Regions from separate parts of the Streptomyces sp. NPDC053048 genome, predicted to be linked through region 1. Evidence: riboswitches for the same ligand, from Rfam matches in the RefSeq annotation. Region 1 holds a riboswitch; the other holds the start of a gene.
What was found. Region 1 has a riboswitch for glycine ahead of gcvT (glycine cleavage system aminomethyltransferase GcvT). Riboswitches for the same ligand answer to the same signal wherever they lie in the genome.
Positions count from the first base shown of each region.

Region 1 (4,408 bases):
TCGGCTCCTCCTGCCAGTCCGGCTCGAAGAGCCGCACCCGGCCGCCGGTGGCCTCGCCGTCCAGGGCGGTCCGCCCGGCCCGGCACAGGCCGGCGACGGCGGGCGGCGGCAGGGGCACCGCGACGGTGCCCTCGGGGTTGACCGCGATGCCGACCTGCGGGGGCAGGCCGCGGGCGAACTCGACGGCGGGGGCCACCGCGAACGGCACCTGCTCGCCCATGACGCGCAGGAACTCCTCGTGCGAGCTGAAGACCGGGACGTAGGCGGCGCCGTCGAGCTCGAGCGTGGGCAGGTCGAGGGCGGGGCTGTCCGGGCCGCCGCCGTTGGGGAGCGGGATCCACACGCTGCTGCGGCCGAGCACGTCGACGATGCGGGGGCCGGCGCCGGGGGCTCCGAGGGAGGCGGCCAGCACGTGCTCGAGTTCGTTGGCGGGCCAGGCGGGGGGTTCGGGGGCGGTCATGTCCCCGCACCCTAACGGCTGCGCCTGGGCTCGTGGGGTGCGGGTGCGGGTGCGTTGTGGGGCGGGGCCGGGTCGGTCTGGGGCGGGCCCTTCTGGGGCTGGATTATTTACGGCCCCGGGTCACGCGTTGAGCTCACCCGGCAGGTCGCCGCAAATAACCCTTACGCCCCTGCCAGGACCCACCCCAGCCCGCCCCGGCCCCTCCCGCCGGTTCGCCGACTGCGGGTCCCGCCGGGTTAGGGGCAGTCACCTCCGCCGCCGGGTGCCGGCCGCCGGTGGGCCGGCGGTCACCCCGCCCACCCGCCGGTTTGTGGGCAATCGTTCCGCAGGGCTGGGGGCACCTCCCAGCGGTAGCTGGGGGAGGGTGGGCACAAACCGACCACCGGCCCGCAGCCGAACCCGTACCCCCGCTACCCGAAACCGATCACCCGCAAGGCATCCGCAGCCCGGCGGTCCAGGATCGTCACCGACGCCACCCCCACCGGCAGACGGCCGGCCACCGCATCCCGTTCCAACCGCGTCATCGCCCGCAGATGCCCGGTGAAGGCGTACGCGGTGACCCCGCGTCCGCGCGCGGCCTGCCCGGCAAGGGCCACGGCCGGGTCCACAGCAAGAAGCACCACATGCACCGCCCCACCCCGCCGCCTCGCCTCCCGCGCCAGCCAGCGCCGCACCACGCTGCGCTGCCCGCAGTCGTGCACCACGACACTCGCGTCCGAGCGCAGCGCCCGGCCCAGGGCGGCATAGTGGGCGAGGCGCGCGAAGGGGCGGTACACCGCGTACGGGACGCGGCGGGGCAGGCGGCGCTCCAGGCGCTCGCGGGCGTCCTGGGAGTCCACGCGGTGTACGGGCGCGCCCCGGCCGTCCGTGGTGGCCACCACGCGCCGCATCAGCGTGGACTTGCCGCTGCCCGGCAGCCCGGAGACCACCAGGAGGTCCCCGCGCGGGTAGCGCAGCTCGGGGGTCCCGCGACCGCCGCGCAGGTCCCGCACGCCCCCGGCCCGCTCCTCCGGTGCCGACGGCACCCCCGGCACGTCCGTACGCGTACGCACTGTGATCGCCTTCCCTCCCCCGTCCGTTCACTGGCCCCTACCCACGGAACGTAAAGGAAAGGTAATCCAATTCATGCCCCCGTGGGCAGTCCCTCGTACGCCCGTACGTGCAATGATGTGCGCGCCAGCAGCACCCCGCAGCACCGCAAGACCAACTGCATACCGGCCGCTCGAATCCGCGCGGGAGAGTCCCGGTCCGCACACGCACCGTGTGCGCCGGGCGCCGAAGGAGCAAGTTCCTCCCTTGAATCTCTCAGGCCCCGTACCGCGCGGGTGAGGCAGATCTGAAAAGCGGGCCCCGCCGTGGGTCCCACCCAAGGTGCAAGCCGAGACCGCCCTGGCGGGGGTCTCGGTGAACCTCTCAGGTTCCGATGACAGATGGGGAGGCCGCCTTTTAGGCATTCCTCCGCGACTGAACTGCCCGGGAGCCTGACCATGACGACCGCCCCCCGCCGTACCGCCCTCGACGCGCTGCACCGCGCCCTCGGGGCCACCATGACCGACTTCGCGGGCTGGGACATGCCCCTGCGCTACGGCAGCGAGCGCGACGAGCACCTCGCCGTCCGCACCCGCGCCGGCCTCTTCGACCTGTCCCACATGGGCGAGATCACCCTCACCGGCCCCCAGGCCGGTCAGGCCCTGGACCACGCCCTCGTCGGCAACCTCTCGGCGCTCGCCGTCGGCCGCGCCCGCTACACCATGATCTGCGAGGCCGGGGGCGGCATCCTGGACGACCTGATCGTCTACCGGCTCGGCGAGGACGAGTACATGGTCGTCGCCAACGCCTCCAACGCCCAGGTGGTGCTGGACGCGCTCACCGAGCGCGCGGCCGGCTTCGAGACCGTCGTGCGCGACGACCGCGAGAACTACGCGCTGATCGCCGTCCAGGGCCCCGCCTCCCCCGGCATCCTGAAGTCCGTGACGGACGCCGATCTGGACGGGCTGAAGTACTACGCCGGTCTGCCGGGCACCGTCGCCGGCGTCCCCGCGCTGATCGCCCGTACCGGCTACACCGGCGAGGACGGCTTCGAGCTGTTCGTCGCGCCCGGCGACGCGGAGAAGCTGTGGCAGGCCCTGACGGAGGCCGGCGCGGACGCCGGTCTGGTGCCCTGCGGGCTGTCCTGCCGCGACACGCTGCGCCTGGAGGCGGGCATGCCGCTGTACGGGCACGAGCTCACCACCGGCACCACTCCGTTCGACGCCGGTCTGGGCCGCGTCGTGAAGTTCGACAAGGAGGGTGACTTCGTGGGCCGCGCGGCGCTGGAGGCCGCCGCCGAGCGTGCCGAGAGCGCGCCGCCGCGCAAGCTGGTCGGGCTCGTCGCCACCGGTCGGCGCGTGCCGCGCGCCGGGTACCCGGTCACGGCCGGCGGCACGGTCGTCGGCGAGGTCACCTCGGGCGCCCCCTCCCCCACCCTCGGCAAGCCGATCGCCATCGCCTACGTCGACGCGGCGCACGCCGCTCCGGGGACGGAAGGGGTATGCGTGGACATTCGCGGCAGCCACGAGCCGTACGAGGTCGTCGCCCTCCCGTTCTACAAGCGGACCCGCTGAGCCCCCCTCATCTCATCTGTCAAGACCCCTTGCACGACCACTCACGCGCGTACAGGAGAATCTAGCCATGAGCAACCCCCAGCACCTTCGCTACAGCAAGGAGCACGAGTGGCTGTCGGCCGCCGACGAGAACGGCGTGGCGACGGTCGGCATCACCGAGTTCGCGGCCAACGCGCTCGGTGACGTCGTCTACGCACAGCTCCCGGCGGTCGGTGACACGGTCACCGCGGGCGAGACCTGTGGCGAGCTGGAGTCGACCAAGTCGGTCAGCGACCTGTACTCCCCGGTGACCGGCGAGGTCGTCGCGGCCAACCAGGACGTCACGGACGACCCCTCGCTGGTGAATTCCGCCCCCTTCGAGGGCGGCTGGCTGTTCAAGGTGAAGATCACGGACGAGCCGGCGGAGCTCCTCTCCGCCGCCGAGTACGACGGCTTCACCGCAGGCTGAACCCGCCCCTCTCCTCCCGCCAGGAAGTCCAGGAAGAACTCATGTCGCTTCTGAACAGCTCCCTCCATGAGCTCGACCCCGACGTCGCCGCCGCAGTCGACGCCGAACTCCACCGCCAGCAGTCCACCCTCGAGATGATCGCCTCGGAGAACTTCGCTCCGGTCGCGGTCATGGAGGCCCAGGGCTCGGTCCTCACCAACAAGTACGCCGAGGGCTACCCGGGCCGCCGCTACTACGGCGGCTGCGAGCACGTCGACGTCGTCGAGCAGATCGCGATCGACCGCATCAAGGCGCTCTTCGGTGCCGAGCACGCCAATGTGCAGCCGCACTCCGGCGCCCAGGCCAACGCCGCCGCGATGTTCGCCCTGCTCAACCCCGGCGACACCATCCTGGGTCTGAACCTCGCCCACGGCGGGCACCTGACCCACGGCATGAAGATCAACTTCTCCGGCAAGCTCTACAACGTGGTCGCCTACCACGTCGACGAGCAGACCAACCTGGTCGACATGGACGAGGTCGAGCGCCTCGCCAAGGAGCACCGCCCGAAGCTGATCGTCGCCGGCTGGTCGGCCTACCCGCGCCAGCTGGACTTCGCGGCCTTCCGCCGGATCGCCGACGAGGTCGGCGCGTACCTGATGGTCGACATGGCCCACTTCGCGGGCCTCGTCGCCGCCGGGCTGCACCCCTCCCCGGTGCCGCACGCGCACGTCGTGACCACCACCACCCACAAGACCCTCGGCGGTCCGCGCGGTGGTGTGATCCTCTCCACGGCCGAGCTGGCCAAGAAGATCAACTCCGCTGTCTTCCCCGGTCAGCAGGGTGGTCCGCTGGAGCACGTGATCGCCGCGAAGGCCGTCTCGTTCAAGGTCGCGGCCAGCGAGGAGTTCAAGGAGCGCC
Region 1 covers NZ_JBITZS010000011.1:66,490-70,897, forward strand. The annotation lists gene ACIG36_RS27975 (enhanced serine sensitivity protein SseB) at 1-460, opposite strand, end outside; gene ACIG36_RS27980 (AAA family ATPase) at 871-1,512, opposite strand; glycine riboswitch at 1,684-1,790, shown strand; gene gcvT (glycine cleavage system aminomethyltransferase GcvT) at 1,948-3,063, shown strand; gene gcvH (glycine cleavage system protein GcvH) at 3,131-3,511, shown strand; gene glyA (serine hydroxymethyltransferase) at 3,553-4,408, shown strand, end outside.

Region 2 (4,408 bases), on a different contig from region 1:
GAGGAGGCCAAGCCCGACGGGCTCCTGCTCATCGAGCCCGGCACGGAGCTGGAGATACTCGGCCCCATGTCGGTGCGCACCATTCCCGGCGTCGGCCCCGCCACGGCCGAAACGTTGCGGCGCGCCGGGATCACCACCGTGTCCGAGACCGCCGAGGCGGGCGAGGACGAGCTGGTGCGGCTGCTGGGCAAGGCCCACGGCGCGGGCCTGTACGCGCTGGCCACCGGCCGCGACGACCGGCCCGTCGTCGCCGAGCGGGACGCCAAGTCGGTGTCCGTGGAGGACACCTTCGCCGAGGACCTGACCGACCGCACCCGGGTCCAGCTGGAGCTCGCCCGCCTGGCCGACCGGTGTGTGCGGCGGCTGCGCGCCGCCGGGCGCTCCGGGCGCACGGTCGTCATCAAGGTGCGGCGCTACGACTTCTCCACGCTGACCCGCTCCGAGACCCTGCGCGGCCCCACCGACGACCCGGCGGTGGTCCGGGAGGCGGCGGCCCGGCTGCTCGACGGCGTGGACACCACGGCCGGAGTGCGGCTGCTGGGCGTCGGCGTGTCCGGGCTCGCCGACTACACCCAGGAGGACCTGTTCGCCCAGGCGGCGAGCGAGGCGGCGGCGGAGGCCGCCGAGGGTGAGGCGGAGGAGACGCAGGCAGCGCGCGAGGAGGGCGGGGAGGGCCCGCAGCGATCGCGGCAGTGGCTGCCCGGACTGGACGTCCGGCACGCCGAGTACGGGCCGGGGTGGGTGCAGGGCAGCGGCGTCGGCCGGGTCACCGTCCGCTTCGAGGAGCCCTGGTCGGAGCCCGGCCGGGTGCGGACGTTCGCCGTCGACGACCCCGCGCTGGAGCCGGCCGAGCCGCTGCCGCTGGTGCGGGAGGGCGGCGGGGCCGGCCGTTCCGGGGGCTCGGATCAGTCGTGCCCCGAGGGCGAGCCCGGCCCGGACAGCCTGCCGGGGTCAGGAGGGCCGCCGGAGGGCGGCGGTGCGCCGGGCCCAGCGGGCGGGCCCGGCTCCGGAGGAACGTCCGGCCCCGAGGGCGCGTCCGGCCCCGGCGGCACGCCCCGTTCCGGGGATCGGCCCGGCTCCTCCGGGCCCGGCAGCTCGAGCCCGTAGTGCTGGTACAGCCGCAGCTCCTGCTCGGGGGAGAGGTGCCGGCCCACGCCGAGTTCCGGCGCCTCCTTGATCAGCTTGCGCTCGTAGGGCACGCGCAGCGCGTCGTCCTCGACCCGGCTCGGCACCAGTGGCACGAACGCGTCCCGGCCGAACAGCCCGGTGCGCACCGCCGCCCATTCCGGCTCCCCGGTCGCGTCGTCGAGGTACACCTCGTCCACCGTGCCGATCCGCGCGCCGTCCCGGTCGAAGGCCTTGCGCCCGATCAGGCTCCGGGGGTCGATGTCGCTCTGCACTGTTCCCGCCTCGATTCCTCGCGTCCCTCGCGTGCGGCCCCGTGAACCACGAAAGTGCACAAAACAGGAACCGGCCACTCGGGAGATCCGCCCGGAAAGGTGCGCTGGTAGGCTGACGATTGGCCGCAGACCCCGTGCGGGAGAGTCCTCCTCGAGGCCCGGAAGGGCACCGTCGGAGGCGCCGAAGGAGCAAATCCTCCCCGGAATCTCTCAGGCACCCGGTACCGCACGGACGAGGTCACTCTGGAAAGCAGGGCGGGCCCAGGTCAGGTAGCTCACCGAAGCCCCTCCTCACCGACGGTGAAAGCCGGGATCGTGCGCCGCGGCCCGGTGAAGCTCTCAGGTTGAGATGACAGAGGGGGAGGCCGTCCGGGTACCCGCGCCGTGGTACCCCTCGCAGGTCGCAATGACCAGGAGGCCTCCGCAGATGACAGCCCACCGCATCGCCCTCTCCGACCTGGAGCGCGGCACTCCCTTCGAGGCCCGCCACATAGGCCCCGACAGCGAGGCCCAGGCCAAGATGCTCGCCCAGGTCGGCTTCGGCTCGCTCGACGAACTCACCGCCGCCGCCGTGCCGGACGTGATCAAGAGCACCGAGGCGCTCGGTCTGCCCGAGGCCCGCACCGAGGCCGAGGTCCTCGCCGAGCTGCGCGCCCTCGCGGACCGCAACGAGGTCCTCGCGCCGATGATCGGCCTCGGCTACCACGGCACCTTCACCCCGCCGGTGATCCTGCGCAACGTCATGGAGAACCCCGCCTGGTACACGGCCTACACGCCCTACCAGCCGGAGATCTCCCAGGGCCGCCTCGAGGCGCTGCTCAACTTCCAGACGGTCGTCGCCGACCTCACCGGGCTGCCCACCTCCGGGGCCTCGCTGCTCGACGAGGGCACCGCCGCCGCCGAGGCCATGGCGCTCTCCCGGCGCGTCGGCAAGGTCAAGGACGGCGTCTTCCTCATCGACGCCGACACCCTGCCGCAGACCGTCGCGGTGATCGAGACCCGTGCCGAGCCCACCGGCGTCGAGGTCGTCGTCGCCGACCTGTCCGCGGGCATCCCCGAGGAGATCGCCGAGCGAGGCGTCTTCGGCGTCCTGCTGCAGTACCCGGGCGCCTCCGGTGCCGTGCGCGACCCGCGTCCCGTCATCGAGCGCGCCCACGAGCTCGGCGCGGTCGTCACCGTCGCCGCCGACCTGCTGGCGCTCACCCTGCTGACCTCGCCCGGCGAGCTCGGCGCGGACATCGCGGTCGGCACCAGCCAGCGCTTCGGCGTGCCCATGGGCTTCGGCGGCCCGCACGCCGGATACATGGCCGTGCGCGAGAAGTTCGCCCGCAGCCTCCCCGGCCGCCTCGTCGGCGTCTCCGTCGACGCCGACGGCAACAAGGCCTACCGGCTGGCCCTGCAGACCCGCGAGCAGCACATCCGCCGCGAGAAGGCCACGAGCAACATCTGCACCGCCCAGGTGCTCCTGGCCGTCATGGCCGGCATGTACGCCGTCTACCACGGCCCCGACGGCCTGGCCGCCATCGCCCGCCGCACCCACCGCTACGCCACCCTCCTCGCCGAGGGCCTGCGGGCCGGCGGCGTCGAGGTCGTGCACGGCGCCTACTTCGACACCCTCACCGCCCGCGTTCCCGGCCGCGCCGCCGAGGTCGTCGCCGGCGCCCGCGAGCGCGGCGTCAACCTCCGGCTCACCGACGCCGACCACGTCGGCATCGCCTGCGACGAGACCACCACCCGGGACCGGCTGGCAGCCGTCTGGGCCGCCTTCGGCGTCACCGCCGACGTCGAGGCGCTCGACGCGACGACGGACGAGGCGCTGCCCGCGGGCCTGCTGCGCACCGACGAGTACCTCACGCACCCGGTCTTCCACCAGCACCGCTCCGAGACGGCGATGCTGCGCTACCTGCGCCGCCTCGCCGACCGGGACTACGCGCTGGACAGGGGCATGATCCCGCTCGGCTCCTGCACCATGAAGCTCAACGCCACCACCGAGATGGAGCCGGTCACCTGGCCCGAGTTCGGGGCGCTGCACCCCTTCGCGCCCGTGGAGCAGGCCGGCGGCTACCTCACCCTCATCACCGAGCTCGAGGAGCGCCTGGCCGAGGTCACCGGCTACGACAAGGTCTCCATCCAGCCCAACGCCGGCTCGCAGGGCGAGCTCGCCGGCCTGCTGGCGGTCCGGGCCTACCACCGGGCCAACGGCGACGAGCAGCGCACCGTCTGCCTCATCCCCTCCTCGGCGCACGGCACCAACGCCGCCAGCGCCGTGATGGCCGGCATGAAGGTCGTCGTCGTCAGGACCGCCGACGACGGCGAGGTCGACGTCGAGGACCTGCGCGCCAAGATCGAGCAGCACCGCGAGCAGCTGGCCGTGCTGATGATCACCTACCCGTCCACGCACGGCGTCTTCGAGGAGCACGTCGCCGACATCTGCGCCGCCGTGCACGACGCGGGCGGCCAGGTCTACGTGGACGGCGCCAACCTCAACGCGCTGGTCGGCCTGGCCCGGCCGGGCCGGTTCGGCGGCGACGTCTCGCACCTGAACCTGCACAAGACCTTCTGCATCCCGCACGGCGGCGGCGGTCCGGGCGTCGGCCCGGTGGCCGTCCGCTCCCACCTCGCCCCCTACCTGCCCAACCACCCGCTGCAGCCCACCGCGGGCCCGGCCACGGGCGTCGGGCCCATCTCGGCCGCGCCGTGGGGGTCCGCCGGCATCCTGCCGATCTCCTGGGCGTACGTACGGCTGATGGGCGGCGAGGGCCTCAAGCGCGCCACCCAGGTCGCCGTGCTGGGCGCCAACTACATCGCCAAGCGCCTCGAGCCGCACTACCCGGTGCTCTACACCGGCCCCGCCGGGCTGGTCGCCCACGAGTGCATCGTGGACCTGCGCCCGCTGACCAAGGCGACCGGCGTGAGCGTGGACGATGTCGCCAAGCGCCTGATCGACTACGGCTTCCACGCGCCGACCATGTCGTTCCCGGTGGCCGGCACGCTGATGATCGAGCCCA
Region 2 covers NZ_JBITZS010000004.1:635,823-640,230, reverse strand. The annotation lists gene ACIG36_RS13870 (DNA polymerase IV) at 1-1,107, shown strand, start outside; partial or broken gene ACIG36_RS13865 (PRC-barrel domain-containing protein) at 1,056-1,400, opposite strand; glycine riboswitch at 1,528-1,637, shown strand; gene gcvP (aminomethyl-transferring glycine dehydrogenase) at 1,828-4,408, shown strand, end outside.
Region 2: it holds a riboswitch for glycine, as region 1 does, so the genes downstream of both, gcvP (aminomethyl-transferring glycine dehydrogenase) here and gcvT (glycine cleavage system aminomethyltransferase GcvT) in region 1, are expected to answer to the same signal.